Regions from separate parts of the Polaribacter atrinae genome, predicted to be linked through region 2. Evidence: riboswitches for the same ligand, from Rfam matches in the RefSeq annotation. Region 2 holds a riboswitch; each other region holds the start of a gene.

Region 1 (11,034 bases), 720 kb from region 2:
CAACATTGCCAATGGGTGGTGGTAAAGGAGGTTCTGATTTTGATCCAAAAGGAAAATCTGATCGTGAGATTATGAATTTTTGTCAAAATTTTATGAGTGAATTGCAAAAACATATTGGACAACATATAGATGTACCAGCAGGAGATATTGGAGTTGGCGCAAGAGAGATTGGCTACATGTTTGGAATGTATAAAAAATTGAAAACAGAATTTACAGGAGTTCTAACAGGAAAAGGAGTTGCTTATGGTGGTTCATTAATAAGACCAGAAGCTACAGGTTATGGAAACGTGTATTTTGCAGAAGCTATGCTGAAACTTAAAAACGAATCTTTTAAAGGAAAAAATGTAGTTATTTCTGGTTCTGGTAATGTTGCACAATATGCAGCAGAAAAAGCGATTCAATTTGGAGCAAAGGTATTAACACTTTCTGATTCTGGAGGTTATATTTATGATGAAGATGGTATAGATGCTGAAAAATTAAACCAAGTAATGTATATTAAAAATGAAAAACGTGGTAGAATTAGCGAATATTTAGAAGAATACCCAAAAGCAAAGTATTTTAAAGGAGAAAGACCTTGGTCTGTTAAATGTGATATTGCGTTGCCATGTGCTACTCAAAATGAATTAAATGGAGAAGAAGCAAAAACATTAATAGACAACGGTTGTATATGTGTTTCTGAAGGTGCAAATATGCCTTCTACACCAGAGGCCGTTCATGAATACCAAAAAGCAAAAATATTATACGCTCCAGGAAAAGCTTCAAATGCTGGTGGTGTTGCTACTTCTGGTCTAGAAATGAGTCAAAACTCATTACGATTAAACTGGTCTAGAGAAGAAGTAGACGAAAGGTTAAAAGAAATTATGCAAAAAATACATGATTCTTGTGTAGAGCATGGTAAGAATGAAGATGGAACTGTAGATTATATCAAAGGAGCAAATATTGCTGGTTTTGTAAAAATTGCAGATGCTATGTTAGCACAAGGTGTAGTGTAGAAAAACGCTTATAAGTTACTATATAAATGAAACGTGTCAATTAATTGACACGTTTTTTTGTTTATTTGTCCATATAAAAACAATTTATGAACTTTTTAATTTTTATTTTCTTAGGTTTTGGTGTTGCGGTTTTAGGTAGTATAACACCTAGTTTTTTAAATCTGACTGTAGTTAAATTCAGTTTAAGAAATGGTAAAAAAGCAGCGTTCTATCTTATTGGTGGTTATGCTACAGTTTTATTTTTTCAAGCGAATATAGGTGCTTATCTATCGAGTATTTTAATGGAAAACTCAGAGTATATAACCTTGTTACAAAAGATAGGTACAGGTATTCTTTTGCTGCTATCCATTAACTTTTTTAGACTGTATTTTACGTCAAAAGAAAAGAGGATAAAAGAAGAAATACCTAAATCTAAGGCTTATTTACATGGTATTGGAATGTCTCTTTTAAACACTATTGCAATTCCGTTTTATTTTACAACGATCTCTGTTTTAATAGGGTTAGAATATTTTGAATATTCTTACTTAAATGGATTTTATTTTTCAATTGGTTCTACAATTGGTTCTTTTACGCTATATTCATTATATGCTATTATTGCTAAAAAAATTGAACACAAACTTACTTTTATTGCTTCTAAAATGGATTTTATTTTAGGGTGTTTAACAGGTGTAGTTGCGGTAGGAAACTTCGTTTTTTTACTTTATAAATAATTTATTTTGAATATATTTTTACTTTTTTTCTTCGGATTTATGTTCTCTTTTGTAGGGTCTATTACGCCAAGTATGCTAAATATGACTGCTCTAAAAATTAGTTTAGAAAAAGGGAAATTGGCAGCTAACAAATACGCATTCGGAGTTTCTTTAATGATCATTCCGCAAGTGATAATTGCTGTTATTTTAACCAAATACATTGCGCAAACCCCAACCATTTTAGAAACTATAGAAAAAGCAGGAATCGTTGTTTTTATAGCCTTATCTTACTATTTTTATAACGAATCTAAAAAAGGAAAAATAAAGGTTGATGCAGTAAAAACTAAAAGTATAAATCCTTTACTAACCGGAATTTCACTATCTGTTTTAAACATGTTTGGGATTCCTTTTTTTAGCGGAACCATTATTACCTTAGATGTTTTTAATCTGTTTAGTTTTGATTTTGTTTCTGTGTTCTTCTTTATTTTAGGATCTGTATTAGGTACATTTTATATCCTATTTTTATATGGAAAATTCGCAAAAATAATTCAACAAAAAACAGGGAAGCTAACAAAAGATATCAATTTAATTCTATCAATTATAACAGGTTTAGTAGCTGTTTTTACAGTTGTAAAACTATTTATTTAAAGAGAAAATGAAAATTTTAAAAAACATTATCATTCAAGGAAAACACAGCAAACCAACTGTAACAGATGTGTTTTATAAGGAAGATCAACAACCAAAAAAAGTAGTTGTTTTTTGTCATGGTTACAAGGGATTTAAAGATTGGGGCGCTTGGAATTTATTGGCGGAAACTTTTGCAAAAGCAGGATTTTTCTTTATAAAATTCAACTTTTCTCATAATGGAGGCACTGCTGTAAACCCAATTGATTTTCCGGATTTAGAGGCTTTCGGTAATAATAATTATACCAAAGAATTAGACGATTTAGAAAGTGTAATCGATTGGATTGCTACAAACACCACTTATAAAAATGAAGTAGATGTAAATGATATTTCAATAATTGGACATAGTAGAGGTGGCGGAATTGTGCTACTAAAAGCAAATGAAGACGCAAGAGTAAAAAAAGTAATTTCTTTGGCTTCTGTTTGCGATTTTGGCTCTAGAGGTACAATTACTGACGATTTAGAGAATTGGAAAAGAACAGGTGTAAAATATGTCTTAAACGGAAGAACAAAGCAAAATATGCCGCATTTCTATCAGTTTTATTTAGACTTTAAAGAAAACGAGACGCGTTTAAATATTCAAAAAGCTGTAGCCAATTTAAAAATTCCACAGTTAATAATTCATGGAGATAAAGATACTTCTGTTTCTCTAGATGAAGGTAAAAAAATACATACTTGGAATGGTGAAAGTCAGTTAGAAATCATTAAAAATGCAGACCATGTTTTTAATGTTTCTCATCCTTGGTACAAGGAAAATATGTCTAAAGAATTAGAAGAAGTCGCAGCGCTTTGTGTCTCTTTTTTAAAAAAATAAATCTACAAAGTAATTCCTTGTAGATTTATTTTAGAGTACTGGTTTTAGTTTATAAATTCTTTGTCAGAAAAGTAAAGGTCTATGGGAGATGCTCCTACTTTTGTTACTGTGTTTGCTACAGTTTTATCTAAGTTATAAATTACTAAAACACTATTATCTGGATCCATAAAATCTTCCAAACCAATTACATAAACTTGTTTTGTTTTTGGGTGTTGTTTTACAACAGTGTTTAAGGCAATTCCTTCATTAATTGGTGTTGCAAACTCTTCAATTACTTTCGTTTCTGTATCAAAAGTATAAATTTTTCCAGATGCAGATTCAGACCAAAAAGCATTCGTACTTTCTGAGTTCATAGTTAAAATACTGTTTTTAAATAAATTAATAGCAGTATCTGTTACTGTTACTGTTTCATTTATAGAATAATTTGCATTTAGTTTTGTAAAGGTAGCATCTGTGGCTCTTTTTTCTTTTGCTACCCAAATACTTCCATTTTTATCTTTTAAAAGCCCAGAAATAGCATCATCAAATGTTATTGCAGAAGTAAATTCTTTAGTAGTAATATTCATTACAACTAATTCTTTTCCATCTGCAATTAAAACATTTTCAGCATCTAAAATTAGTGCAGAATTGTTAAAAAGAATTTTATTAGAAACATCAGTTATTGCATCTCCAATACCAGTAGTTGTATTTACATGACAAAGATTATAATTTCTATTTCTTCCTGATCCAGAGGTGTTAATTACCAAACCATCCGTTTTAGAATACATTTGTAAATAGGATGGAGAAGATACGTTAGAAGAAGTTATAGATTCTTCTACTTCTAAATTTTCTGTATTAACTTTAGAAATGTATGAAGGTCCGTTTTGACTTACAATATATAGTTCATTATTGTAGCTAGAAAAAGAAGTGCTTTCTGCATTGTCAAATACATGAACGTTTTGTGTTGCAAGTTGATTTTCGTCTAGAAATGTAATTGCTGTTTTATCACTTTCTAGAGATAAGATAAAAGCATTGTTGTAAGTTGGTAGTGCTTCTTCAAAAACTACATCTTTTTTAGTGCAGGATACAACAAATAATAAACCAATTAAGGCTAATTTAGATAGATAACTTTTCATTATGATTGATTTTAAAATTTTAAAAAACAAAATAGGCAAGTTCTCAACCTTTTATAAAAGTAGAAAAACAGTGCATATAATACATATTTCTTTTTAACTTTTTTCCCGAAAGTTAAAAAAGACGAATATAATTTTTGGCAGGTCTCCTGGCTTGCATTTTGTTAAAACCTTCCCGTCTTTAACTAAGACAGTGGTGTAAGAAATAACGATAATCTAATAATTAGACAATGCTTACAGTTGCGGGAACAGCTCAGGTTTTCTTTTAAAAGTTACCTGATTCCCTTTTAATTTTAATTCAATTTATTGAATATAAAACCAAAAATTTATAGTGTAAAAGTATTTCCTTTTTTCATCTAAAAAAAACTATTTTTAACAAATAATCTAGACTATTTTTAGATCTAAAGTATGGTAACTTCCTTTTAGTAGTAAGTCCTTATTTTTAAGGAATGACGTTAAGAATTTGAGGTGTTTGGAGGTTAGAGAACTTGTTATAAAACAGTACAAATCATGGTTTTAAAATCATTAAAAAAGCAGGCTATTTTTTTATGTTTCTCATCCTTAGAAATATGAAAACATGTCTAAAGAGTTAGAAGAGGTAACAGTAGTTTGTATTGTTTTTTTTAATAATTAGCGATTTATCAATCGCTAAAAAGCTCATTTCGAAATGACAAAGCTAAACGGAATAGAATAAATCTAATTGTCACTTCGAAGTATTGAGAAGTCTCATAACCGTGATGCCATAATACAGCGTTGTTTTATGTAATTGCTTTTTCCGTTCTAAATGACAAAACTGAATCCAAAAAAACATAGAATTTGTCACTTCGAAGTATTGAGAAGTCTCATAACAATGATCCCACAAAACTGAGGAGAAAAACAATCAACTAAAACCTCAAACTATTTCTCACTTTCCAATTCTAAAACTTTCTGAATCATTTTATCATCTTGATGCATAATTCTATAAAAACCAACATCACCAAAAAGAGTGTTTGCAATAGCTGCTTTTAAGTATTTTTTTAAGTTTTGGCTGGTGCTAAAAGAAGGTGTAGGTCTGTCTTTAATATCAGACAAGTAGCTGTTAAAAACCGTTTCATCGGTATCAAAATCAGTAATAAAATTAGCTATGGTCCATTTTTGTAGTTTTTTTCTATTGTTATCTACATAGTCAAAAGCAAAATCATTTATAGAGTTAAAGTAGAAACCATTCATATAAGAAGTGGTGTCTATGGCAACAAAAATATCCGGAATAATACCGCCACCGCCGTAAACAACTTTTCCTTTAGGAGTAGTATATTTTAATGAATCTACCACTTTTATACTGTCTTTACTTAAGAGTTCTCCATTAGCAACCCTCTTTTGATAATCTGTATAATAATTTTTATTTCCTTCGTGGTCATAAGGTTTCTGAATAGAACGACCGGTAGGGGTGTAGTAACGTGCCGTTGTTAAACGCACTGCAGAACCATCGCCTAAATCCATTTCTATTTGTACCAACCCTTTTCCAAAAGAACGTCTACCTATAATTGTTCCTTTATCATTGTCTTGTAAAGCACCTGCTAAAATTTCTGATGCAGATGCAGAGTTTTCATCAATTAAAACATACAAACCACCTTTTTCAAAATCTCCTTTAGAGGTTGCAAAAGACTCTTCTACTTTATTTTTGTTGTTTTTGGTAAAAACAATCAGTTTATCATCTTCTAAAAATTCATCAATAATGCTATTTGCAATGTCTATAAAGCCACCACCATTTCCTCTAATATCAAGAATTAAATCGGTCATTCCATCATCTATTAAGGTGTTTAATGACGTTTTAAATTCACTATACGTATTTCTCGCAAAACGATCTAGTTTTATATAACCAATAGAATCGTTAATCATATAGGCTAAATCAACACTTTTAATATTTACATTACCACGAGTAACGGAAACAGTAAAGAGAGAATCGTTGCTTTTTCTATACATTTTAAGAGCTACTTTGGTATCTGGTTTTCCTTTTAAATAACCAGGCACTTTATCTGTAAACATGCCTTTACCATACAAAGTATCTTTATCTGCCATTAAAATACGATCGCCAGCTTTAATACCTGCCTTTATACCTGGTCCGCCTTTTATGGGTTGTATAACAGTAATGGAATCGTTTATAATTCTAAACTGAACACCAATACCTACAAAATTACCTTGCATATTTTCTTTAACAGCTTGCAAGTTCTCTTTAGGGATATACACAGAATGAGGATCTAATTTACCTAACATTTGCGTAATGGCACCATCTAATAAACTCTCCGTATTTACGGTATCTACGTAATCCTTTTCAATAAAATTAATAAGTTTCCTTATTTTTATTTCTTGAGATGAGTTTTTGTTTAAAGACAATATATTGTTAGAGCTACCATTTAGTGAAACACCAATTAGTAAACCAAAAATAACTGCTAAAGATAAATATATAGGAAGGTTGTTTTTATTTTTCATAAGGTAAATGCATGATTTCTACGCCTGCTTTTTCTAAAAAATTAATGCCAGAGGTATCTTTGTATGACTCTGCAAAAACAACACGTTTTATTCCTGCTTGGTGAATTAATTTACTGCATTGCGTGCATGGAGATAAGGTAATATATAAGGTGGCACCGTTTGCCGATTGGGTAGAAGAAGCAACTTTTAAGATGGCATTTGCCTCTGCATGTAAAACTTCCCACTTTGTAACTCCATTACAATCTTCACAACAATTATCAAAACCAGTGGGTGTTCCGTTAAAACCATCAGAAATAATCATTCTGCCCTTTACAATAAGCGCGCCTACTTGTTTACGTTTACAATGAGATAATTTTCCCCATTCGCGAGCCATTTTTAAATAAGCCCTATCGTATTTTAATTGTTTCTTATCAGTCATACAGAACGAAAGTAAAAAGATTTACAGAAATAAGACGTTAATAATTAGACAAAATTTATTTAGATGTTCTTTAAGCATTATTTTTGGGCGTTCCCTTTCAGGTCGGGCTTTACGCTACAATCTTTTTATTCATTCTTCATAAAAAGGATTTTCACTGCAATCCCTAACGCAGCCTACAAGTTGTCAATAGTAAAAAAACGAAAACTTGGTTGTTTACCAAAACACTCTATCGGTCATCATTTGTATGGCAAAACCAATTACAATAGAAGAACAAACTAAAATCCAATCTCTTCTGCTAGCTCTAAAAAAGTTTTGTAGTAGTGTACCAACAATTAAAATTCCTAAAACAATAATAATCTGAGCAGCTTCTATACCTAATGCGAATTCTAATAACGGAAACAATTTATTTTCTTCTTTACCAACCATCATTTTAAAATAGTTAGAAAAACCTAAACCGTGAATTAAACCAAAAAACAAAGCAAATATTAAGTTGATGTTTTGTTTACCAGAAGCAGTGTTTTTTGCTGTAAAAACATTTATAGCTCCTGTTATAAAAATGGTTACCGGAATTAAAAATTCAATCATATCCATTTTAATTTTTAGAATACCATAAGCAGATAAAGCCAAAGTAATAGAATGACCAATTGTGAATAATGTAACCAGCCATAAAACTTTTTTCCATTGTTTAAAGCTAAATACAACAGCTAAAACAATTAAAAATAAAATATGGTCATAAGCAGCTAAATCTAACACATGGTTTAAGCCCATTTTAAAATACAGTAAAAAATCGTCCATTAAAAAAATAATAATTAAGTGAATGGTAAAGATATTAAAAACTGTAATCGAAATAAAGCGTAAATACACTATTAACAATTCTAATTGCTAAATTTTAACTATTATCAATTTTATAAGTATTCATTTCTTTAAATCAATAATAATTTAATTAATACGTAAATTTTATAAAATTAAATATGTACAAATAAGTAATAATACTTAGTTTTGTAGTTTAAATACGTAATTATGAAAACAATTATAGTTGTAGGTAATGGAATGGTTGGTTATAAATTTTGTGAAAAATTTGTAGCAGCATCTGTAAATGAAGAATTTAAAGTTATTGTTTTTGGTGAAGAGCCAAGACCTGCTTACGATAGAGTCCATTTAAGTGAGTTTTTCGAAAACCAAGATGCAAAAGCTTTAGAGATGGCGCCTGCAGAATGGTATAAAGAAAATAAAATCGATTTAATTGTTGATGAAAGAGTTTCCGACATTCAAAGAACTACAAAAACTATAATCACTGCCAAAAACAGAGTTTTTAATTACGATTACTTAGTTTTAGCAACAGGATCTTCTGCTTTTGTGCCGCCAATTAAAGGTGTAGAAAAAGAAGGAGTTTTTGTGTACAGAACTATAGAAGATTTAGAAGGGATGTTGGCGTATGCAGCAAATCTTAAGGAGAAGAATCCAAATGCAAGAGCTGCTGTTTTAGGTGGAGGTTTATTAGGTTTAGAAGCAGGTAAAGCTGTTATGGATATGGGTTTAGAGCCTCATATTATAGAGTTTGCGCCTAAATTAATGCCAAGACAATTAGATGCAAGAAGTAGTAAAGTATTGCAATTAAAATTAGAATCGATAGGATTAAATATACATTTAAGTAAAGCAACGAACCAGATTTTAGGAGACGATGCTATTACGGGAATGGAGTTTGGCGAAGACGATGTTTTAGATGTAGAAATATTAGTAGTTTCTGCAGGAATTCGTCCAAGAGATGAACTTGGTAAAACTTGTGGCTTAGAAATGGGCGTTCGTGGCGGAATTGTAGTTGACAATAAAATGAAAACTTCCGACGAAAACATCTTCGCAATCGGAGAAGTTGCTTTGTACAACCAAATGATTTATGGTTTGGTTGCTCCTGGTTACGATATGGCTGGTGTTGCAGTAAATCAGATTATTGGAAACACAGAAGAATTAATGCCAGCTGAGATTGACATGTCTACCAAATTAAAATTAATTGGTGTAGATGTAGCAAGTTTTGGAGAACCTTTTATGCCTGTATCTAAAGGACATTCTGTTATTTTCGAAAACAAAACACAACATTTATATAAAAGAATTAATGTTAGTTTAGATGGTAAATCTTTATTAGGAGGAATCTTAGTAGGGGATGCATCAGACTATAATATGTTGCATCAAGTATTTTTAAACGGAATGGCAATTCCAGAAGATGCTGCACAATTAATTTTACCAGCAACAGAAGGCGGTGCTTTTGGTAGCGCACTAGATTTACCAGACGAGGCGCAAATTTGTTCTTGTGAGAATGTAAGTAAAGGTCAAATTTGTGGAGCTATCAAAGATGGTTCTTGCGAAGATTTAGCAGGCGTTATTGCATCAACAAAAGCAAGTACAAGTTGTGGTGGTTGTAAACCAATGGTTACAGATTTGGTTAACGAAACTTTAAAATCGTTAGGTAAAACGGTTAAAAATGTAATTTGCGAACATTTTGAATATAGCAGACAAGAATTATACGGAATTATAAAAGCTAAAAAATTAACTTCTTTTAATGAAGTTTTAGACGCTGCAGGAACCGGTCATGGTTGTGAAACTTGTAAGCCGTTAGTTTCTTCAATTTTTGCAAGTTTATATAATGATACTCCAAATAAAGAAGACGTTACACAAGATACAAACGATAAATTTTTGGCAAACATACAACGTAACGGAACCTATTCTGTGGTGCCAAGAATTGCAGGTGGAGAGCTAACGCCAGAGGATTTAATTGTTTTAGGACAAATAGGTTCGAAATATAATTTATATACAAAAATTACCGGTGGAGCGCGTATCGATTTCTTTGGTGCAGAATTAAATGACTTACCAGCAATTTGGACAGAGTTAATTGATGCAGGTTTTGAAAGTGGTCATGCATACGGAAAATCTTTAAGAACTGTAAAAAGTTGTGTAGGTTCTACATGGTGTCGTTATGGTTTAGATGAAAGTATCACGTTTGCCATCGAACTAGAAAACAGGTATAAAGGATTGCGTTCTCCACATAAAATTAAAGGAGGTGTTTCTGGTTGTATCCGTGAATGTGCAGAAGCTAGAGGTAAAGATTTTGGAATTATTGCTGTAGAAGGTGGTTGGAATCTTTATGTGGGTGGAAACGGTGGTGCAACACCAAGACACGCACAGTTATTAGCCGAAAAAATAGACAATGAAACGGTTATAAAATATTTAGATCGTTACTTAATTTATTACATACAAACAGCTGCTCCGTTAATGAGAACTGCTGCTTGGTTAGATAAATTAGAAGGCGGAATAGAGCAATTGAAAAAAGTGGTTATCGAAGACAGTTTACATATTGTTGAAGATTTAGAAAAAGAGATGCAATTCTTAGTGGATGCTTACGAATGTGAGTGGAAACAAGCCATCGCAAACGAAGAAACAAAGAAACGTTTTCATCATTTTGTAAATTCAGATGATAGAGATGACAACTTAGTATTTGTGCCTTTACGTGATCAAAAAATGCCAGAACTCTGGAAAAATTAATTTTTTCAGGTACAAATAAAACGCACAGTTTTGTCATTTCGACATAAGGAGAAATCGTATAAAGTTGCTAAACATTATGTGTTCACTGTAATGTGACTTCTCTTAAAATCGAAGTGACAGAACGTTTTAAAATAACATTTTAAATCTCAATTATTTTTAACAAGACTACTTAATTGAACAGAAATAACAAATATAATTATGGACACATTACTTTTAAAATACAAAACAGTAAAAGAAGCAGAAGTAAAGGTTTGGTTTAAAGCCGCTCCAGTAAGTGCGTTTCCAAAAGATGGTGGTGCGTGTGTAAAGTACAAAGATTTAC
Region 2 (11,034 bases):
GAAATCGATAGATAATGGAGATAGTTTTACTCCTGTTTTAAATGCATATTCTAATCCACTACCTGCTGGTCAAATTCATGTGCATGCAGATCATCACTTTTTATTATTTACAGATGACTCTCATATTATTAATGGAAATGATGCAGGACTTAGAATGGGCTCTTTTTCACCAACTTCAGATTTAGATGTCCCGGATATTTCTAGTGGTTTAATTATTACACAATCTTTTAATATTGCAATTACCCATGGTTTAAATGGCGATGATTATATGATGGCAAACCAAGATAATGATGGTTTTTCTAAAGTTTCACAGGGCGGAACACAAAAATGGGTTGCAGCTGTAGCCGGAGATGGAACAGGAACAGCTATAGACATTGACAACCCAAATATTAGATATTTAGGAGGAACAAGCGGACAATTAAACAGAACCGATGATGGTTACCAACTTCATTACGAAAATGCTACACAAGTATTACCTGAAGATAAAGATAATGCAGCTTTTATTTCTCCAATAGAACTACACCCTACTGTTGCTGCAACAGTTTATGTAGGCCATGGAGATGTTAAAAAATCTACTAACAGAGGTGGCACTTGGACAAGCTTAAACTCAGGATTAACAATGACAGAGTTTTTAGATGTTTCTCTTAACAACTCTAATGTTAGAATATTTGCTATTGGTGAAGTTGCTGAAACCTCTACACTTAAAAGAAGTATAGATGACGGTGCAACTTGGTCTACCATAGCAAGCCCTAGTGGCGCTAAGATTAATAGCGTATATGCAGTACCTAATACAAACACAGTATATGCAACAGTAAAAAGTTACAGTGCAGGAAATAAAGTGTATAAAAGTATAAATAACGGAGATACTTGGACAAATATTAGTGGCGACTTACCTAATATCATCATGTTTAAAGTTATTTTAGATCCAAATAAAACTAATGAAACTATTTATTTAGCTACAGAAATAGGTGTTTATTTTACCGACAATTCTACTACTAACTGGTCTAAACTAGCTACAGATTTACCAAATGTAAGAATTAGTGATATTAAGATAAGTCCAAATAACGGAAACATTTATGTAGGTACTTTTGGTAGAGGAATGTGGGTTTATAACGACCAAAAATACTTTGATAATACTATTCCTGCAAACGTATATTGGTCAGACACTTCTAGTTGGGAAGGTAAAACTTTACCAACAACTGCAGATGATGTTTTTATAAAAACATCCGAAGAGGTAACTTTAGATTCTAATGGTGCCGTTGCAAAATCTTTAGAAATTGCAGACGGTGGTTATTTAAATATTGAAAAAAATGCTGACTTAACAGTTGAAAATGATGTTGATTCTCATTCTACAAATAGCGGTATATACATATATTCTGATACAGCTAATAGTGGTGTATTAATTGCAAAAGGAAATAGCACAGGTAAAGTAACCTATGTTAGAGGTGGTTTATTAGCTTCTAAATGGAGTCTTGTTACACCACCCGTTACAGGACAAAAAGTAAAAGATTTTGCTTTATATGCTAATAATGATATCAGAAAGAATACAGATACTGGGGCAGATCCAAACAGATATGCAATTGCTAAATATAATGATGCAAATGCAACCAATGAAAAATGGGAATATTTTGATGTAAACATTGATGCAGATGTAGAGTTCGAAAAAGGTATTGGATATTCTATGTCTAAAGGAACAGATGGTGAAGTTACTTTTACAGGTACTATACAAACAAGTTCTTTAAATATAGATGCCACGCATAACAAATGGGTTGCAGTTGGTAATCCTTTTACAGCATATTACCCAGCAAATAAAGAAGCTACAGGAAACTTTATTTTAGAAAACACAACAAAACTTGCAGTTGATGCGCCAGCAGTATATGTTTGGGAAAATAGCCAAGAAAAATATGTTGCTTTTACAAATGATGCTTCTGCAGATTTAAAAGTATTGGCTCCAGGGCAAGGATTCTTTATAAAAATGAAACCATCTGGAACTGATGAAATAGTTACTTTTAACAATGCTTATTTAGGTACTAAAACATCATTAACAGGTAATCATACTTTTAGTAAAATTACTAAAACAACACCTTATATAAAACTATATATTGCAAAAGGAGCTATAAAAGTAAATACAGATATTATCTTTTCTGAAGATGCAACTACAGGTTTTGATGCTGGAAAAGATATTATCAATTTTAATTCATCGGCATTTGATTTAACAACTAAATTATTAGACAACTCTAGCGATAAAGATTATACAATTCAGTCTATACCAAATAACGATTACGAAAATCAAATAGTTCCTTTAAACCTTAAAGGAAAAGCGAATGAGGAAATTACTTTTTCTGCTTTAAATAGTAATTTACCAGAAGGATAAAAAATTTTCTTAGAAGATAAAGAGACTGGTAGTTCTTACGAGTTAAGTGATACAGAAAAATACACCTTAACATTAAGTAGTGATGCTAGTGGTTTTGGACGTTTTTATGTACACATCTCTTCGCAAGATTTAAGTGTAATTTCTAATGATGTATCAAAAATTCAGATTTTTAATCAGAATAATTTCTTACAAATAAAAGGAACAAACACCGGAACCTTAAAAATTGATTTATTTGATCTTAACGGTAAAGCTATATTAAAAGAAAACAAATCTTCAGAAAAATATAGCCCTCTAGATTTAAACGGCCTTTCTAAAGGAGTTTACTTAGTAAAAGTTACTACTGAAGGAAAATCAGTTTCTAAAAAAATAATTATAGACTAACCTCTTTATAACGAACACATGAATATTAAAGACAATAAAAAAATAGATAGAAAAGAAGCTTTAAAAGAAATAGGAAAGTATGGTAAGTATGCTGCTTTAACAGCCTTAGGGACCTATATGATCTTAAGCCCTCAAAAAGCACAAGCTACCTCTGCTCCAGAGAATCTTGGAAACGGATTTTAATAAATTTTTAAAAACTCGATACTATATTAGTATCGAGTTTTTTATTATTATAAATTCTACAAACAGTTTTTAAAATTATCAGTTTACAAACTATAGAATAATAAGATTACACGTACCTTTAGGCTATCAAAGAAATAATAGATTCATTTTACTGATAATTCTATTTTAGACTAAACTGCTGATGAAAACAAAACTTCTTATTTTTAAAACTGTTGCTAATTATTTAAGTTTTACAAAAGCTGCAGAACAATTATTTTTATCGCAGCCAGCAATTTCTAAATCTATTAGAAATTTAGAAGAAGCCTACAAAACCACCTTATTTTTAAGAAAAAGAAACTCCATAAAATTAACAAGTGAAGGAAAGGCTTTTTTAATTTACACCAATAAAATTTTAGAAATTTATGCAGAAATGGAAAATCAATTCTTGCATAAAAATGAAAATCATCCAGATTTAATCAACTTTGGTGTTAGTACTACTTTGGCAAATTATATTATGCCAAAAGTAATTGCAAAATTTAGAGTACAGTTTCCAAATACTAAATTTGAAATAACTGCTGGAAATTCTGACGATATTGAAGAACTCATCCTAAACCAAACACTAAACTTCGGAATTATAGAAGGTAAAAACACCAACCGAAAACTACAGTTTAGTAAGTTTATGAAAGATGAAATTGTGTTAGTTACAAATGCAAAAAACTACACCTTTAAAAAAGGTCTTATTAGTTTAGAAGTCTTACAAGAAGTTCCTTTTATTATGCGAGAACTAGGTTCTGGTACTAAAGAAATAGTTGTAGAACATTTAAACAAACACCACATTAAAAAACTGAACACCGTAGTAACATTAAATAGCACAGAAGCCATTAAAAATTATCTTTTAAATTCTGATAATTTTGCCTTTATTTCTATTCATGCTATTTCTGAAGAACTCACAAATAACAAGCTTAAAATAATTGACGTTAAGGACTTGTCTATTGAAAGGTGGTTTTATTTTGTATCTAGAACAGGGTATCAATCTAACTTAATGAGCTACTTTGAAAAATACACATTAAACAACTATAACTTTTAGTTATATTAAACAATAAATAAGTTTGCTTAATAGTTATTCTTAGTCCTTAGTTTTGTATCGATAAATGAATCTCGATATGAAAACCACAATTGCCAAAATCATTTTTTTCTTAATTATAATTATTGCGCTATTTAGCACAATGAATAGTCCAACGGCCTTATTACTTGGTTTTGTATTTGCTATCATCTTTAGAAGCCCATTTAAATCTAAAAGCTATAAAGCAATTCATATCCTTTTAAAAGTAGCAGTGGTGGGCTTGGGTTTTGGAATGCTAATTAAAGAAACATTAGCAACAAGTAAGCAAGCTTTTAGTCTTACCTTTTTCTCTATTTTCTTAACAGTAGGTTTAGGTTTAATACTTACAAAAACATTAAAATTAGATAAAAAATTAGGGCATTTAATTACCTCCGGAACTGCTATTTGTGGCGGAAGTGCCATTGCCGCTATTTCTCCAGTAATTAAAGCAAATAGCAAAACAATAAGTGTTGCTTTAGGTATTGTTTTCTTATTAAACTCTGTAGCCTTGTTTCTTTTCCCTACAATTGGACATTTTTTACATTTATCTCAAGAACAATTTGGGTTGTGGTGTGCTATTGCTATACATGACACTAGCTCTGTTGTGGGCACTGCCCTAAGTTATGGAGATGAAGCACTAAGAATTGCTACAACAGTAAAACTATCAAGAACACTTTGGATAATACCTTTGGCTATTTTATCTATGTTTATATTTAAAACAAAAGGAGAAAAAATTTCAATTCCTTATTTTATTCTACTTTTTATATTGGCTATTATTATAAATAGTTATCATTTAATTCCTACAGAAATTACTTCTGAAATTGTTTTTTATTCTAAAAGAGTCTTGGTCGTAACCTTATTTCTTGTAGGAACCACAATCTCTATAAAAGACTTAAAATCTACAGGAATAAAACCTATTGTACTTGCATTAAGCTTGTGGGGATTTATCTCAATTTTTTCATTAATATACATTACTTATTAAAAGTGACAATTTAAAAAAACTATTTATAAAGAATTAAATCTTATATAATTGAACTTACTAAAAACAAATACTCATAAGTATCTGAAATAATTCAACAAAAAAAAACCTCTTCTTAATGACTAAGAAGAGGTTTTTAGGTTTCTTTTAAAGAAAGAAATGAATGCTAACATTCCCCCTATTCTAAAACAAATTATTTAATTGTTTAACATATTTAAATCTGCAATACCTGTTACTTCTGTAGAAAGTTCTCCTAACCACCCCATATTTGCTAAGATTCCTGTTTGAACCTTAACAAAGTCAATTCCTGTTAGATTCACCGTATTTCCTTCGTTATCAACAGCGTCTGAAATATCTAATTTATCGCCTCCTGGAGTATTATCAGCATATCCATATTCAAAAGCATTACTTTTAATCCAGCTAGGGTTGCTCATGTCAATATTATTATCTGTCAAAAGAGTCCCTGTAATTGTATAAGAATCTTCTGTAATAAATTCTGGATAAAATTTTGTTGATATAACACCACTTTCCCCTTCACTATCTATCCAAGTTACAACATCTGAAGCTTCATTAGGTCTAGAGTAAGTTACACTATAGTTTTTTATGGTTCCTTCTAAAGCATCTGCACTTCCTTTAATTTCATACCAAGTATCATCTGCAATTCCATTTGCATTTTCATCTTGCATTACCCAAACAACACCAGGTTCTGCAAAACCAGAAAATGCATTTCCATACATCATTATATCAGCTGCATCTTCTGTATTTATAACTGTATGATCAAAAGTATAAGAAACAGTACCTCCCCATGCTCCTAAAGTAACCATTCCTTTTTTGCCTTCAAGAGTTTTAGCTCCTTCTAAAGTACCAATTGAACTATTAATTCTTTGACCAGGTGCAGGTAAATAATCTAGTAAAGTTGTTACATATAAATTACTTTCCTCTGTAATTGGACGAATTAATGCGTTTACTACAATAGTATACTCATTTCTAAATACACCTGCATTATTAGATGATTCATACGTTACGGTATAAGTTCCAGATTTTTCTGGAATAAAATCATAAGTAGCTGTAGAAGATGTAACGTTACCTTCTAAAGACCATTTTTCTGTGTATTCTGCATCATTCATTTTTGTTGCCGAAAAATTAATGGTTTCTCCCATTAACATCTCTATATTATTACTTTTTTCTGATAATTCAATTACAGGAGCTACACTAAAAAGGTCTATTTCTGAAGTACAAGACGATGCCATTATTACTAAAAAGCAAGAGATTAAGAAAATTACACGTGGTTTTAAAAGTTGACTAAATTTGTTCATAATTTTAATTTAAAAAGTTGGTTATTGAATGATAATTATTAATATTTAAATACTACTTTGTTAGGAATATCACCGGTCTCTACAGACCACTTTAAAACTCCTTCTGATGAAAAACAATACAATTTTCCTGGAGTAGCATAATCTTTAGCGTCTGTAATTAGAATGTCTTTTGTTTCTGGGTTTATCTCAATACCGTAAGGAACTTGTATTAAATCTTTACTATCTTCTGTTATAAAAGAATCTTGAAGTATAGTTTCTGTTTTAGTATCTAATAGATTATAAGAAACCGTCATTTCTCCTGTAAAAAAACTAAATTCTGTACTGTAGATATACATTATATCATCAGAAATAGTCATATTTCCTACCGCTAAATCAAACGAAGTTTTAACCTCATCTATTTCTGTATCAACAACAAAAAGTTTAGACGGTGTTTCATAATAATCTCCTCTAGAAGAAACATATAAATCTCCTTCACTATCCATTTGCATACGATGTAGATTGATACCTACTTCTATACGTTTTGTTTCTTCAAAACTAGCAATATCAATTACAGAAACAGTAGATTCATAATTTGGCGGACTATATCCTCCAGAATTGGCAACATAAATTTTATCATTATGCACCACCAATTCTTCGGGTTGTCTACCTACATTTACAGAACGAGTAACACTAAGGCTTGTAGTATCAATTTCCATGATTTTTCCGTTTACAGCATTCGGATCTCCAATAACACCTAAGTAAGTACTCAAATACGCTTTTCCTTTATAAAACTTTATATATCTACAATTATCAATATTTATTTGCTTAATTTTTTTACGGGTATTTGCATCTAAAACTTCTACTTTATTAGATGCATTTACAACCACATATAATTTAGAACCATAAATTCCCATATCATTTCCAACATCTCCCAAACCACCTACTTCTTCTGGGTTTTCCGTTCTAAAAACTTCTTTTTCATAAATTCCGGTCTCAAAATCCATATAATCTAAAGCAGCCTTATTCATAGACATATTGCCCGCATTCAGTAAATAAAACCCCTTTAATTCCGCAATAGGTTCTGTAGGAACTTCCGGATTTATTGGATCATCAAAATTCTCATTGCTGCTACATGAATTTAAAAAAAACACAACAGCTAAAGCTGATGCAATTTGTAAACTTAATTTTCTTTTGTTCATAATAAAAAATTTAAAGTGAAACGATAGGATCTCCCAGGCATCGGAAAGTTTTTTACTACCGCATATTGTTGATTAAATACATTATTTACTGCTACTAAAACTTTTAATTTTTTTCTATTGAATAAGAGTGTTTTTCCTAAACTTAAATCGTGTGTAAACCATGGTTCTAAATAATTAGAACTGATGTTTGCCTTTTGGCTGTATCTTTCTCCCGTATAAATAAAACTGTAATTAAATTCTATTTCTTGGTAATCTATCATTGCATTTACACTACCACTATGGCGCGGTATATACGGAATTTGATCTCCGTAATTACTGGCATTAGCAGTAACATCTATAGATTCTTGATACGTATAGCTTAAATTGGTATTGTACTTAAATTTTGTTCCTAAACTTCCACTTGCTTTTATACTTGTTTCTATTCCGGTGGTTTCTACTTTACCTAAATTTAGCATTGTCCATCTAAATAAATTAGCCCCAGGAACTGCTACAATTTTGTTGTCTATCCAAATTTTATACACATCTGCTTGAAGATCAAATGCTGTTTTTTTAAACTCTGTTTGATAAGAAAATCCAAGATTTACCTGAGCAGCATCTTCTGGATCTAAAAACGTATTTCCTATAAAAGTATAATACAAATCATTAAAAGTTGGCATTCTAAAAATCTCTTTATAAAAACTTCTTACCCTAAATTTATTAGAAGTAAAAGGTTGCCAATTCATCATAATTGTAGGTGAGTACTTCTGTAAATCTTCTGCCGCCTCATAATATAGCACCGTTTCATCTACAGTAGTACTTAACACACTTGCTTGTATGTGTATTTTATCAAAATTAAAATCGGCAGCTAAAGCTGATAAAAGCGTAATTCTTTTAGGGTAAGAAAATCGATACAAATTTGCATCCATCGTATTCTTTTGTAAGTCTGTTGCCAGAGATAATTTCCAAAAAGGAGAAACCTGAAACGTATTTACCATCGACAAATAATATTCTTCTTGGGTATATCTGTTGTCTAGTTCTCCGTCTACCTTTATAATTTCTGGGTCTACATATCGAGAATAATTATGCGCATATTTACCTCTTAACACAAAAAAATAAAAGTCGTTTACATGGTTTGTAAATGCTCCTTGCAGAAAATTATTTCGATCCCATAAACGTTGCGGACGCTTAAAACGATTGGCAACAATGGCTCCTGGCAATCCTCTCTCAGAATCGTAATGATATAATTTCACATTCCAATTATTCTTAATTCCGTTCGAACCATGCAAAGATGCTTCTGCCCTAAAAGATTCAATATCGGCATTATTTCGCGTTGCTATAGTATCATAACTTCCGTTGGTATATCTAAATTTATATTTTCCGTTAGCATTGAGATATTCTGTACTAACACGAGCACTTAAATGCTTATTAATTTTAAAATCTAAATTCACAGAAGGATTTACCAAGCCAAAAGAACCTGTTTTTAGGCTTACATTTGTATTGATACTTTTCCCTTCAGAAAACTGAGGCGTTTTTGTTTTTAGATAAATACTATTTGAAGAAGCATAAGATTTAGCAGATTGATTTAAATCTGAACGTTGCCCTTGATACAATGAAACAGCCTCCATATTTTGCAAAGAATATTTACCTAAATCTATTTGCCCATTTTGAGCATTACCTAGTTGAACACCATCATAAAAAACACCCGTATGTTGCGAGCCCATGCCTCTTACATTTATGGTTTTTATACCACCAATTCCGCCATAATCTTTTAACTGAACTCCGCTAAAAAAACGAATTGCATCAGCAACACTAGAATTACTTAAACGCGTTAAAGACTTACCTGTTAAAGACTGAACAGAAACAGGAGAAAAGTGCTTTTTTAACTTCTCTTTATTGGCTACTAAAAATATTTCTTTAAGCTGAACGGCGTTTGTTGAATCAATTTTTTGGGCATGTAAAGAACTCGAATTACAGCATCCAATAATTAAACAAATAGCCCCAAAAGAATGTAAAAAAGAAGTCCTCATACTTAAATTTTGTATACGAGGATAGAATAAGAGAAGTTCTACATATCTAAAATATTAGATAGGCAGATTCCTAATTCTAGCTTCAATCCTCGAAAGCTTAATGAATTATTTAAAAATGGCAGGTCTTCTGACTTACTCCATCCACCCGGTCTTCCCATTCTTTCGAAAAGTGACTATTCGGATTTCAATTTTAGAGCTTACAGCTGCGGGACAGTTCTAGGTTTACACTAGATTCCCATTTTAATATCAAGTTTTTAAACTTGATAACCATTCTTAGTTAAAAAATAAAGTACAAATCTATCTACTTTTCAGGAATAAACAACATGCTTTTATTGTTTATTTCTAAACAAAATCACTATTGATTAAAACCTAAAAAAAGCACAAATAATTTGAATAAAAATCAACAATAATGCTACTTTGTTGAAGTAAAAAAAATGAATAAATAAAAAGGCAGAACGCTCTCTTTTTACAAATAAAATACTAATAATAATCTATGATAAAAATCAATAGCCAAAAAATTAAAAAGCTGTGATAATATCACCTAAAAAAAAACAACTCCAAATAAAATAATTTAATGACGATAAACACTGTCCCCCAACAACATTAAAATACTCAAAAAAATATTATAAATGAAGTTGCAACAAATTTATTTACTAATGGTTTATTTAAAACCAGTGTACTTTTAGCTATTCATTTAATCAATAATTAGGTTTTAAAAGAAATTTAAAGTCTGTGATAAAAGTGTAACCAAGGTTTTTAAGAATAAAAAGCCTCACGGGTTTCCGTAAGGCTCTTAATTAGCACTCTTTCCTTTTCAATAGTTTCTTTCCCTAACTACTTTTCAAAGATATCCCAATAAAACATAGAGATATTACGGTTTTCCGTAATTAGCATCCTTTTTTTTTAAAATATTATTATATCAACCCAAAATCTTTAGAAATAGCCACTAAATGCGCAGGATTATTCGCATTAAAATGTTCCTTTAAAAACTTTAATCTTTTTTCTATAGCACTCATACTAGATGGTAAAATTCCTTTTTCTTTTAGGTTTTTACTAATTTCCTCTTGTAATAATCCTCTAGAAAGAAAAGCTATTAATGAAATATCAAAATCGGTAATCTCAACTACTTGCTTTGGATGAACGGTAGTATTTAATTCTGGTGAAATATAAAACTGATTTGAAGTAGAAATTGCATGCATGGCATTCTTTAATTCTTTTAATCCGTTTCTATTCTTCCAAACATATCCATCTACCCGTAATGTTTTGTATAAATGCTGAATTTTATAAGGTTTATCTTCAACGGAAAACACAACAATCTTTAAGCCTGAAAAATCATTCCTAATTTTTTCTATTAATTCTTCTCCAGATTTTAATTTCTGTGGTGTACCATCATTTTGAAAAGACAGATCAGAAATGATTAAATGGTAAGGAGTATTGTTTAAATAAGCACTTTTAACTTTAGCATACGCTTCATCACAATACGAAGCAAAATCTATTTGTTTTATTCCTATTTCTTCTAAAGCTATTTTAATTCCG
Region 3 (11,034 bases), 1.4 Mb from region 2:
AAATGTTTTTATTTTTAAAATTTTTATTAGCACATATTTTAGGTGATTTTGTTTTTCAACCAGAAAAATGGGTTAAAAATAAAGAAGAAAAAAAGGTGAAGTCGGTAAAACTGTATTACCACATAGGTATTTATGTCTTATTTTTATTACTTGTACTTCAATTTAATTTAAAAGAACATTGGTTGGGATTTCTGCTTATTGTAGTTTCTCATTATTTTATTGATGTTCTAAAATTATACCTTCAAAAAAAGAAAACAAAACGTGTTTGGTTTTTTGTAGATCAAATGCTACATCTGCTATTTTTAGTCATTGCAACTTCTTTGTATGTAGATATTTCATTATCAGCAGAAAACTTAATTACAGATAAAATTTTATTACTGATTACCTTTTTACTACTAGTTATTTTTGTTTCTGCAATTATCATTAAAATAATCATTACACAATGGAATCCTGAGAGTAAAAAAGAAAATGACGATTCATTGGCAAAAGCAGGACGTTATATTGGAATTTTAGAACGTTTGTTTGTTTTTACCTTTGTAATTACCAATCATTGGGAAGCAATTGGTTTTTTATTAGCAGCAAAATCTGTTTTTAGATTCGGAGATTTAACTTCATCAAAAGACAGAAAATTAACCGAATATATTTTAATTGGCACTTTATTAAGTTTTGGTATTGCTATCTTTTTAGGAGTCTTATATTTGTACACTTTAAAATTGATCTAATTTATGGAAGATAATTTAATAGAAAGTATTTCTTATATTTTACCTGCTGCAGTTAGCGGTTTTGTTACTTATTATATTTTTAACAAACTTCTGCTAAAGCAAAATTCTAATGAAAAAATAGCGCTATTATCTCAAAGAAAAAAAGAAGCTTTACCTATAAAACTACAAGCTTACGAAAGAATGTTGTTGTTTTGTGAACGTATTAATCCTGTTAAAATGTTGGTAAGAATTAAACCAATTACAGAAGATACTCAAGATTATTTACAATTATTGATTGCCAATATAGATCAAGAATTTGAACATAATTTAGTACAACAAATGTATATTACAGACGATTCTTGGACTGCAGTTGTAGCAACAAAAAACACCATTATAAATAAATTAAGACAAGTTGCAGAAACAGTAAAAACAGCGAACGAATTGCGTGAAAATGTTATTATTGATTATTCTAAAACATTACCTCCAACAGATACTGTTATCAGTATTATTAAAAATGAAGTGAAAAAATTATTATAAAAAAAGACCATCTAAACAGATGGTCTTTTTACTTTTTCTTTACAACAAAATTCCCTTTTTAAAACTGAAGTCTTACACCTAATTTAACATTTCTACCACGTGTAGAAAAACCTAAAATATCATCGTAATCTTCATTTAAAATATTTGAAACACCTCCGAATAAGGTTACAGTGTCTTCTAATAATTTATAATTAGCAGCAAAATCTAATACTTGATAACTTGCTAAAGAAACATCTTCTCCTGCAGTTCCAAAAGAACCATATCTATCATAAATACTTCTATCTCCTACATTTTTATAAGTAATATTTAAAAATGCATTTTTTAATACATTAAAATCTAAACCAGCAACAAATTTATTTGCAGGAATATAATCGTTAAAATCTTCTGTTTTATCTTTATCAACATACGTATAAGACGCGTTAATAGTTAAAAAATCAACAGGAGTAATATGCGTATTTACTTCAAATCCATTAGCATCAGAAGAACCATTACCATATTTACTAGTAGCGTTATCATAAATAATTGCATCTTCTTCTACTCTGTTAAAGTAAACTGCATCAAACTGAATAAAATCTCTATAATTTACTTCAAATCCTGCTTCAAAAGTTTCATTAGATTCTGGTTTTAAGTCTAAATTACCATAAAACCCATCATATAATTGATACAAACTTGGCGTAATAAAAGCAGTACTATAAGAAGTTAATAACTTTAAAGAAGCACTCTCGTTTTTAAAAGCTAAATATGCAAGATTTCCATCATACACCGCATGATTACCATAAACATTATGAATATTTAATCGTCCACCTACATTTGCACTTAAGCCAAAATCAGAAATATAAACCACACTTGCATAAGGATCTACAGTATTAAAATTTGCAATTCCTTTTTTAATTTCTGCAAAAGGAGTTACCGTATTATTACTATGAATTTGGTAATTTAAACCTGTAATTAATTGAATTTTAGCGTCTTTAAAATCATATCTATTTACTAAATCTAAATTTACACTTCTACCAACAAATTCATAGCTGTCTAAAGTACCACCATAAGAATTAAATTGTTTTAAATTTCTTTCTACCACATTTGCAGAAGCTAATAAATAAACTTCCCCCTTATTATAGGTGTATTTTGGTTTTAAACCAACTCTAAACTGCTCTTGATCTCCTGTATTTACATCGCTATCAGAAAAAGCACCTGTATCAAAATCATAATCAAAATTATCATAATTTAAGAAAGTCTCAATCGATAATTTATCATTTACAGCATACCCTAATTTTACCAACGCATTTTTACTGTAAAAACTATCGTTTTCATAAACAGCATTCGTATTACTCTTTGCAGCAGACATTCCGTCTGTTCCAGTAATACTAAAAGAACCTAAGAAATTTAGTTTCCCTAAAGTACCATTTAAACTTACATTTTGGTTGTTATCAGAAAAACCACTTCCTGTAACATTTGCAGTATTATTTGTTCCAAAACTTGTTTCAAAAGATCCTGAAATTTTATCTTCAGATGCTTTCTTTAAAACCACGTTAATAACTGCAGTTGCAGCTCCAGAACCGTACAATGTAGATGAAGCTCCTTTTAAAATTTCAATAGATTCTATTTGACTTACTGCTAATAATCGTAAATCAAATTGTTGGTTAATAGCAGACTGATCTGTAACAGGTACACCATCAATTAAAACTAAAACCTGTCTATTTCTTCCTCCTCTAATATTAATACTTCTTGGTTCTGATGCATTAGAATTTACTCCTCTAACATCAATACCTACAACATTGTTAAGAATTTCAATAACATTCTTACCTGCATTTTGCTGCAATTCTTTTTGAGTAATTTTCTGAATTACTTTACCTGTATTCTCTTTTTTTAGATTAAACTTTGTAGCTGTAACAACAACTTCATCTAAAGTTTCTACCTTTTCTTTTTGCAATTCTTTTTTTTGTGCAAAAAGATTTGTGCTAGCAAAACTACATGCCAAAACACCAACAATTAATAATTGTTTTTTCATTTTTAATGATTTAATTTAAGTCTTCTTGCATTTGCAAGACTACAATAGTGTGTAATTCCTTATGTAAAAAAGGAATCTAAATAAATCAGGTAAATTTGTGTACAAAATAGTATTAGTACATAAACCTTTATCCCGAAAGTTTTAAACTCGTGATTTATGGCAGGTTTCCTGGCTCGTTTTTATATTATTATACCTTCCCAACAAAAAAATGTCAGTGGTAAAAGAATTAATAACATCCTCTAAAGAGGGACTAAAATAAATTTAGTAAAACTTACAGTTGCGGGAACAGCTCTGGTTTTTAACCAGATTCCCTTTTAATTCGATGTAAATGATTTTCACATCAAAAACAAAATCGATGCAAATATATATGCATTCTTATGAACAATCTAATTAATTCGTTTCCAAATTTTATACCTTTAAGGATTGATAATTTTGATAGAAATGAGAATAGAAAATGAATTAAAATTAGGTTTTAAAGATGTAATGATTCGCCCAAAACGATCTACATTAAAATCTCGATCACAAGTAACCTTAGAAAGAGAGTTTACTTTTTTACACAGTGATATTGTATGGAAAGGGATTCCTATAATGGCTGCAAACATGGATACAGTGGGGACTTTTGAAATGGCAAAATCACTTGCAAAACACGGTCTTTTTACTGCAATTCATAAACATTACTCCTTAGACGAATGGAGACTATTTGCAGCAAATGCTGATGAAAAGGTCTTAAAGAATATTGCCGTTAGCACGGGAACAGGAAAAGAAGATTCTGCAAAAGTGAAACAAATTTTATCCGAATTTCCGCAAATAAATTTTATTTGTGTTGATGTTGCCAATGGTTATTCTGAGTATTTTGTAAATTTTGTTCAGAAAATGCGTAAAAACCACCCAAACAAAGTAATTATTGCAGGGAATGTGGTAACAGGTGAAATGGTAGAGGAACTTCTTTTAGCTGGCGCTGATATTATAAAAGTAGGGATTGGTCCGGGATCGGTTTGTACAACTCGTGTAAAAACCGGAGTTGGTTATCCGCAACTTTCTGCGATTATAGAATGCGCAGATGCTGCTCACGGTATGGGAGGACAAATTATTTCTGATGGAGGTTGTAAAATTCCAGGAGACCTTTCTAAAGCTTTTGGTGGTAGTGCAGATTTTGTAATGTTAGGCGGTATGTTGGCTGGTCATGAAGAAAGTGGTGGCGAATTAATTGAAAAAAATGGAAAAAAATTTAAAGCTTTTTACGGAATGAGTTCTACAACTGCCATGAATAAACATGTGGGAGGTGTTGCAAACTACAGAGCTTCTGAAGGAAAAACTGTTGAAGTTCCTTACAGAGGAAATGTAGACGATACCATTATAGATATTTTAGGTGGAATTAGATCTACTTGTACCTATGTGGGCGCAAGCAGATTAAAAGAATTAACTAAAAGAACCACTTTTATTAGAGTTCAAGAACAAGAAAACCAAGTATATTCATAATGAAAAATATAAATTTAATTCCTGTTTTATTTTTTCTTTTGATTGCTATTTCTTGTAAAAAAGAAGTTGAAAAGGTAGATAAAACCTCACAAGCAGTAAGTAGTATTACATACGCTAAAGGATTTGATATGATTAATGAAAATGGTATTAAAAAGTTAATTATAAAATCTGCTTATCAAAACTCTAAAGAGGTTTCTGAATATATTATTAAAGATGCAGCAGAAAAAGAAGCTACTTTAGAAAACACCATCTATACTCCTATTCAAAAAATTGTCGTTACTTCTACAACCCACATTCCAATGGTAGAGTTGTTAAACGAAGAAAATTCAATTATAGGTTTTCCGTATGCTAGATATGTATCATCAGAAAAAACAAGACAGTTAATAGATGCAGGAAAAATAAAAGAAATAGGAAAAGAAAGCTCTTTAAACACAGAAATATTACTAGACTTACAGCCAGAATTAGTAGTTGGTTATAGTGTTTCTTCTGCAGATAAAAGCCTGACAACTGTACAAAAAGCTGGAATAAGCGTAATTTACAATGGAGATTGGTTAGAAGAAACTCCTTTAGGAAGAGCTGAGTGGATTAAATTCTTTGGCGTTTTATTTAATAAAGAGAAACAAGCTGACAGTATTTTTAAGGTAATTGAAACTAATTACTTAGATGCTAAAAAAATAGCCTTAAAAGCTACCAAGAAGCCAACTGTATTATCTGGTGCAATAATGAGTAAAGATATTTGGAACTTACCATCGGGAGAAAGTTTTGTTGCACAATTTATAAATGACGCAAACCTTAATTATTTATGGAAAGAAACAAAAGGAAAAGGTAGTTTATCTTTAAGCTTTGAAAGCGTTTTTGATAAAGGTCAAAATGCTGAATATTGGATTTCTCCAGGGTACTTTTCTAGTAAAGAACAATTATTACAAAGCAATAAAATTTATGCAGAATTTGATGCTTTTAAAAATGATGAAATTTATACTTCTACAATTAAGAAAGGAAAAACAGGTGGTATCATTTATTATGAATTAGCCGCTACTAGACCAGACTTAGTTTTAAAAGATTTTATAAAAATTACAAATCCAGATTTGTTACCAAATTATGAAATGACTTTTTTTGAAAAAATGAAATAAAAAGAAAGACCTTCAGTATTTCTACAGAAGGTCTTTATAATTGAAAATAGTTGGGAGAAATTCTATACTCCAAAAGTAATATAAATATTAAGTAATCTCCATTAATTTATGGGTAGTATTAGGGTAGTATTTGGGTAGTTCTTCTTAAAAACCTAGTGTTTTATGACTTTTTTGATAGAGAGCGCTTGTTTTCTGTTTTTTATATCTAATTTTAAATAAATGTTTTTGACATGAAATTTAACTGTGTTTACAGAGATATTTACTTCATTTGCTATTTCTTTATTTGATTTACTAGACACTATTAAGTCAAAAATTTCTCTCTCTCTTAAACTTAGATTGTCTAAATCTACTTTTAAACTCCCCTCTTCTATTGTACGTTTTTTTATTTCTGAAGAGAACTTTCTAATTTCATTCTTCATAATAAAATTATATTTTCTTAAATCTTTTTCTCTAAAAAGTACAGCAAATGATAGGATTATTATTTGTACAAATCCACCTATTTTTAAATTGGTTGGCGTTGTATCAAACAAGGAAACACCAAAGTTTTTTAAAACAAAAAAATCTAACCCACTAAATAAAGAAATAGCATAAGAAAAAACAAAGAGTTTTGTATACCTGTTTTTGCGAAAAAGTAAAACACCCAACAACCAATACACCAATAATAACAGAAGGGTTAAAACATTTAAAATTATATATAGAATATTTACTTTTAAAATAAAAAATAAGGTTACAAATAAAACAATTATCAAAAATAAAACTAAGGTATATTTTTTAACCTTTGGAAAGTACTTATCTAATAAAAGAAAACTATCTCCAAATTTTAATGACGTAAAGCTTAATAAAACGTAATCCAACAAAATTAGGAACTCTATCTTTTCTTGATCAACATTCAAAAAGTTTAGTAAACCATCAAAAATTATAAAACTAAACGAGATACTAATTAGTAAAAAAGCAATTCCATAATAAAAACCATCAATAAGTAATTGTATTTTTTCTTTAAAAATAGCCTCTTGCTCCGTATGTAATTCAACAGGAAAATAGGAACTAAAATTAGAGCTAACTTTTATATATACTGGAGTTTGTCTAGAAAACTTAAAAGATGAATACCTTTGATTTGTTAACTTTTTAAGTTCTTTTAAATTTTGATAAGCCTTTGCATTAGTGGCCCTCATACTAATAATTCTAAAAATATAATTTATACCCGTTTTATTAGCAGGTATCTTAAACCAAAAAGTGGCATCAGATTTTCCTTTAAAATTTCTTTTTCTAAAGGATTAAATTCTTCCTGAGCAATATTCTTATATGTTAAACTACTATTAGCATCTTTAAAATAAAATATATCTGATTGAGAAAAAGTGGTCCCAATGAAAAATAAGAAAATTAATAGCACCTTAAACCTCACACAAACCTCTCCTATCGCTGTTTTTTATTTTTAATTTAAAGACACCTACACTTTCATAGATCTTGGTCTTTTTACCATTTACTAGAACCAATACTTAAAATAATTTGGTTTGGTTTTCATCATCTATTTTTTTCTGTTCAGCTTTCTTTCTTGCAATAGATTTTTGCAAGGCAATTTTTGCTTTTTCTTCTGCAGAAAGTTCTTCTAAAATAGGTTTTTTAGTTTCTGGAATAGGAATATCAATTGGTAGTTCCTCTTCAACAATTTCTTCACCAACAACCTCCATATCGTCAGAAATTTCATCTTCTGGTTCTTCAAAAGGCAATGGTGCTAATAAATTAACTTGTTTAATTTTATCGGTTGTTAACTGATTTCCTTGCGCTTTAATACCTTTAATAGCAATAAATTCTTCAAAATTGACTTCCTCATTCTCTAAACTTCTTTTAGAAAATTGAATTTCTGCTACAGGTCTGTAATCTGTTGCTACAATTTCTAACTGACTTTTTACATGATCAGAAATAAATTCTTCTTCTTTTTCTGTTGTTTCAATTAAAAAACGTTTTACATAATAGCGTTCTTTTTCCCCATCATAATAAATTGCAGAAATTGGTTTGTTAGGTTTCCATTTTTCTAAGACAATCATATCATCCTCAAAATGCATTGCTAAATTTGGTTTTACCGCTTTTAATTTTCCACTTTGTGTAATAATCAATAATTTATCTTCTGCTCTAAACTCGCCTAATAATTCTCCTCTTTCATCTACATTTAAACGTTGTACCGTATCATCAAACCAAATTTTACGAGGCTTTAATGTTGATACTCCTTCAGATTTAAAATCTACAGATTTAATTGCATACTTTGTAATTCTATTTCCTCTTACAGCCCTACCTTTTACGGCTAAATCTGCAAAATCGATATCCCATTTTAATTTTTTAACACTACCAGCGGCACGTAAATTAACAGTTACAACTTCTGCTTCTCCATTAGGGTTTGCAGTAAAGTAATGTACAATAGACCCTTTATTTCCGTTGGTTAAATCGTATTCTTTATCTCTTGTTACAGACGTAACGTTAAAACGTTTCATATAAGACGCACCTCTTGCTCCATCTCTATACATAAAGTTATAAACGGTTCTTTTGTCTTTCTTTTTAAAGATTGCAACATGAATAATATCTTTACCAACAAAGGTTTTAGAATCTACCTTAGACACCATCATACCTCCATCTTTTCTAAAGACAATAACATCATCAATATCAGAACAATCTGTTACAAACTCATCTCTTTTTAGTGAAGTTCCAATAAATCCTTCTTCTCTATTTACGTATAGTTTTGCGTTATTCATTGCCACTTTAGAGGCAACAATATCATCAAAGATTCTAATTTCTGTTTTACGCTCTTTACCTTTACCGTAAGTATCTTTTAAACGTTTAAAATAATTGATAGCGAACTCAATTAAATTTGCTAATTGATCTTTAACTACAGCTATTTTTTCTTCTAAACCTTCTATAAACTGACGTGCTTTGTCAATATCAAACTTAGATATTTTCTTAATTCTTATTTCTGTTAAACGTGTAATATCTTCTACAGTTATGGCACGTTTTAAATGTTTTATATGTGGTTTTAATCCTTTATCAATCGCCTCAATTACACCATCCCAAGTTTCTTCTTCCTCTATGTCTCGATAGATTCTATTTTCTATAAAAATACGTTCTAAAGAAGAAAAATGCCACTGCTCTTCTAATTCGTTTAACTGAATTTCTAATTCTTTTTTTAATAAATCTACCGTTAAATCTGTAGAGTGTTTTAGCATTTCAGAAACACCTACAAAAACAGGCTTATTATCTTCAATAGTACATGCTAAAGGAGATATAGAACTTTCGCAATTTGTAAAAGCATACAAAGCATCAATAGACTTATCTGGAGAAACATTTGGTGGTAAATGCACCAAGATCTCTACTTCTGCAGCTGTATTGTCTTCTATCTTTTTTATCTTAATTTTACCTTTATCATTGGCTTTTAAAATACTATCAATTAAAGTGGTGGTAGTTGTAGAAAAAGGAATTTCTGTAATTACCAACGTCTTTTTATCTAACTGATGAATTTTAGCACGAACACGTACTTTTCCTCCACGTTTACCATCATTATAATGACTAAAGTCGGCAATTCCGCCAGTTAAAAAATCAGGAACAATTTTAAAACTTCTCCCTTTTAAATACTTTATAGAAGCGTCTATTAATTCAATAAAGTTATGTGGTAGTATTTTAGTAGACAAACCAACAGCAATCCCCTCTGCTCCTTGTGCTAATAATAACGGAAACTTTACAGGTAAATCAATCGGTTCTTTTCTACGTCCGTCATAAGACATTTTCCACTCCGTCGTTTTCGGATTAAAAACAACATCCAAGGCAAATTTAGATAAACGAGCCTCAATATAACGAGAAGCTGCAGCTCTATCTCCAGTTAAAATATTACCCCAGTTTCCTTGCATATCAATCAGCAATTCTTTCTGACCAATTTGCACCATAGCGTCTGCAATAGATGCATCACCATGTGGGTGATATTGCATGGTATGACCAACAATATTAGCTACCTTATTGTAACGTCCATCGTCTAAATCTTTCATAGAATGCATAATTCTACGCTGCACAGGTTTTAACCCGTCTTCTAATGACGGAACCGCTCTTTCTAAAATTACATAACTCGCATAATCTAAAAACCACTCCTTGTACATCCCTGTAACTTTGGTTATGGTTTCTACTGCTTCTGTCGGATTATCTAGAGAATCAGATTGATTTTCTGGAATCGTTAATTCTTCTTCGTGTTCGTTCTCGTTAATATCTTCACTCATTTAAAAAAACGTTTAATCGTGTAATCGTTTAACTATGTATTTCTATAATTTGGGCGTTCCCTAAAAAGGTCGGGCTTTCACTACTCGCTTTTTTCATTCTTCAAAAGAGCTCAAACAAACCGTTCAATCCCTAACGCAGGTGTACTTGCTAACTATTTGCTTTCACCTTTATTAAACCCATTTTTTGTGCTTTCTTTTTTATACTTTTCATTGTAATCAATTCATAAAAATAAAAAACACCAATGCTATTTTTACTTTAATTTAATTCCCCTGATAATCATTTGAAGCGCGATAGAAATCATTGCCATAGATAAAATCCCTAAATATGCAGATGAATTCTCTTTAAATGATATATCAGAATAGTTTATTTGCGTAAACCAAAAAATTAAAATAATTCCAAAAATGATAGATAATATATTAAATACTGTCTTTATTTTTCTCATCCTTCATCTTCTATAGTATCCAATTCAACCTTTAAATTCTCAATAATAAACTTTTGTCTATCCGGAGTATTTTTACCCATATAAAACTCTAGCATTTGCTCAATAGACATTTCTTTATCTAGCATTACTGGATCTAAACGAATATCATTACCAATAAAATGAACAAACTCATTTGGCGAAATCTCACCCAAACCTTTAAATCGAGTTATTTCTGGTTTTCCTCTTAATTTTTCAATCGCTTCACGTTTTTCTTCATCAGAATAACAATAAAACGTTTCTTTTTTATTTCGAACTCTAAACAAAGGCGTTTCTAAAATATACAAATGCCCTTCTTTTATCAATTCTGGGAAAAATTGCAAGAAAAATGTAATCAATAATAAACGAATATGCATACCATCTACATCGGCATCGGTTGCAATTACAATATTATTATAACGTAAATCTTCTAAACCATCTTCTATATTTAAAGCCGCTTGCAATAAATTG

The links. A riboswitch is a leader RNA that binds a small molecule or an ion and turns the genes downstream of it on or off. The one in region 2 is predicted to bind cobalamin.
Region 1: it holds a riboswitch for cobalamin, as region 2 does, so the genes downstream of both, WG945_RS11105 (DUF5074 domain-containing protein) here and WG945_RS07935 (TonB-dependent receptor) in region 2, are expected to answer to the same signal.
Region 3: it holds a riboswitch for cobalamin, as region 2 does, so the genes downstream of both, WG945_RS01970 (TonB-dependent receptor plug domain-containing protein) here and WG945_RS07935 (TonB-dependent receptor) in region 2, are expected to answer to the same signal.

Annotation. Positions count from the first base shown of each region.
Region 1 is NZ_CP150660.1:2,518,989-2,530,022, forward strand. Features, by position in the region: gene gdhA (NADP-specific glutamate dehydrogenase) at 1-992, shown strand, start outside; gene WG945_RS11090 (LysE family translocator) at 1,079-1,702, shown strand; gene WG945_RS11095 (glutamate dehydrogenase) at 1,709-2,329, shown strand; gene WG945_RS11100 (alpha/beta hydrolase family protein) at 2,337-3,179, shown strand; gene WG945_RS11105 (DUF5074 domain-containing protein) at 3,224-4,294, opposite strand; cobalamin riboswitch at 4,415-4,629, opposite strand; gene WG945_RS11110 (S41 family peptidase) at 5,189-6,760, opposite strand; gene WG945_RS11115 (deoxycytidylate deaminase) at 6,750-7,178, opposite strand; gene WG945_RS11120 (HupE/UreJ family protein) at 7,392-7,973, opposite strand; gene nirB (nitrite reductase large subunit NirB) at 8,199-10,712, shown strand; gene nirD (nitrite reductase small subunit NirD) at 10,911-11,034, shown strand, end outside.
Region 2 is NZ_CP150660.1:1,800,680-1,811,713, forward strand. Features, by position in the region: gene WG945_RS07905 (WD40/YVTN/BNR-like repeat-containing protein) at 1-2,374, shown strand, start outside; gene WG945_RS17745 (T9SS type A sorting domain-containing protein) at 2,540-2,755, shown strand; gene WG945_RS07910 (hypothetical protein) at 2,774-2,938, shown strand; gene WG945_RS07915 (LysR family transcriptional regulator) at 3,120-4,004, shown strand; gene WG945_RS07920 (YeiH family protein) at 4,081-5,001, shown strand; gene WG945_RS07925 (PKD-like domain-containing protein) at 5,196-6,314, opposite strand; gene WG945_RS07930 (YncE family protein) at 6,353-7,492, opposite strand; gene WG945_RS07935 (TonB-dependent receptor) at 7,489-9,498, opposite strand; cobalamin riboswitch at 9,599-9,785, opposite strand; gene WG945_RS07940 (response regulator) at 10,413-11,034, opposite strand, start outside.
Region 3 is NZ_CP150660.1:426,551-437,584, reverse strand. Features, by position in the region: gene WG945_RS01985 (sigma factor-like helix-turn-helix DNA-binding protein) at 1-1, shown strand, start outside; gene WG945_RS01980 (DUF3307 domain-containing protein) at 3-722, shown strand; gene WG945_RS01975 (hypothetical protein) at 726-1,238, shown strand; gene WG945_RS01970 (TonB-dependent receptor plug domain-containing protein) at 1,297-3,246, opposite strand; cobalamin riboswitch at 3,388-3,612, opposite strand; gene WG945_RS01965 (GMP reductase) at 3,688-4,725, shown strand; gene WG945_RS01960 (ABC transporter substrate-binding protein) at 4,725-5,855, shown strand; gene WG945_RS01955 (response regulator transcription factor) at 6,008-7,027, opposite strand; gene WG945_RS01950 (DNA gyrase/topoisomerase IV subunit A) at 7,352-10,105, opposite strand; gene WG945_RS01945 (DNA topoisomerase IV subunit B) at 10,545-11,034, opposite strand, start outside.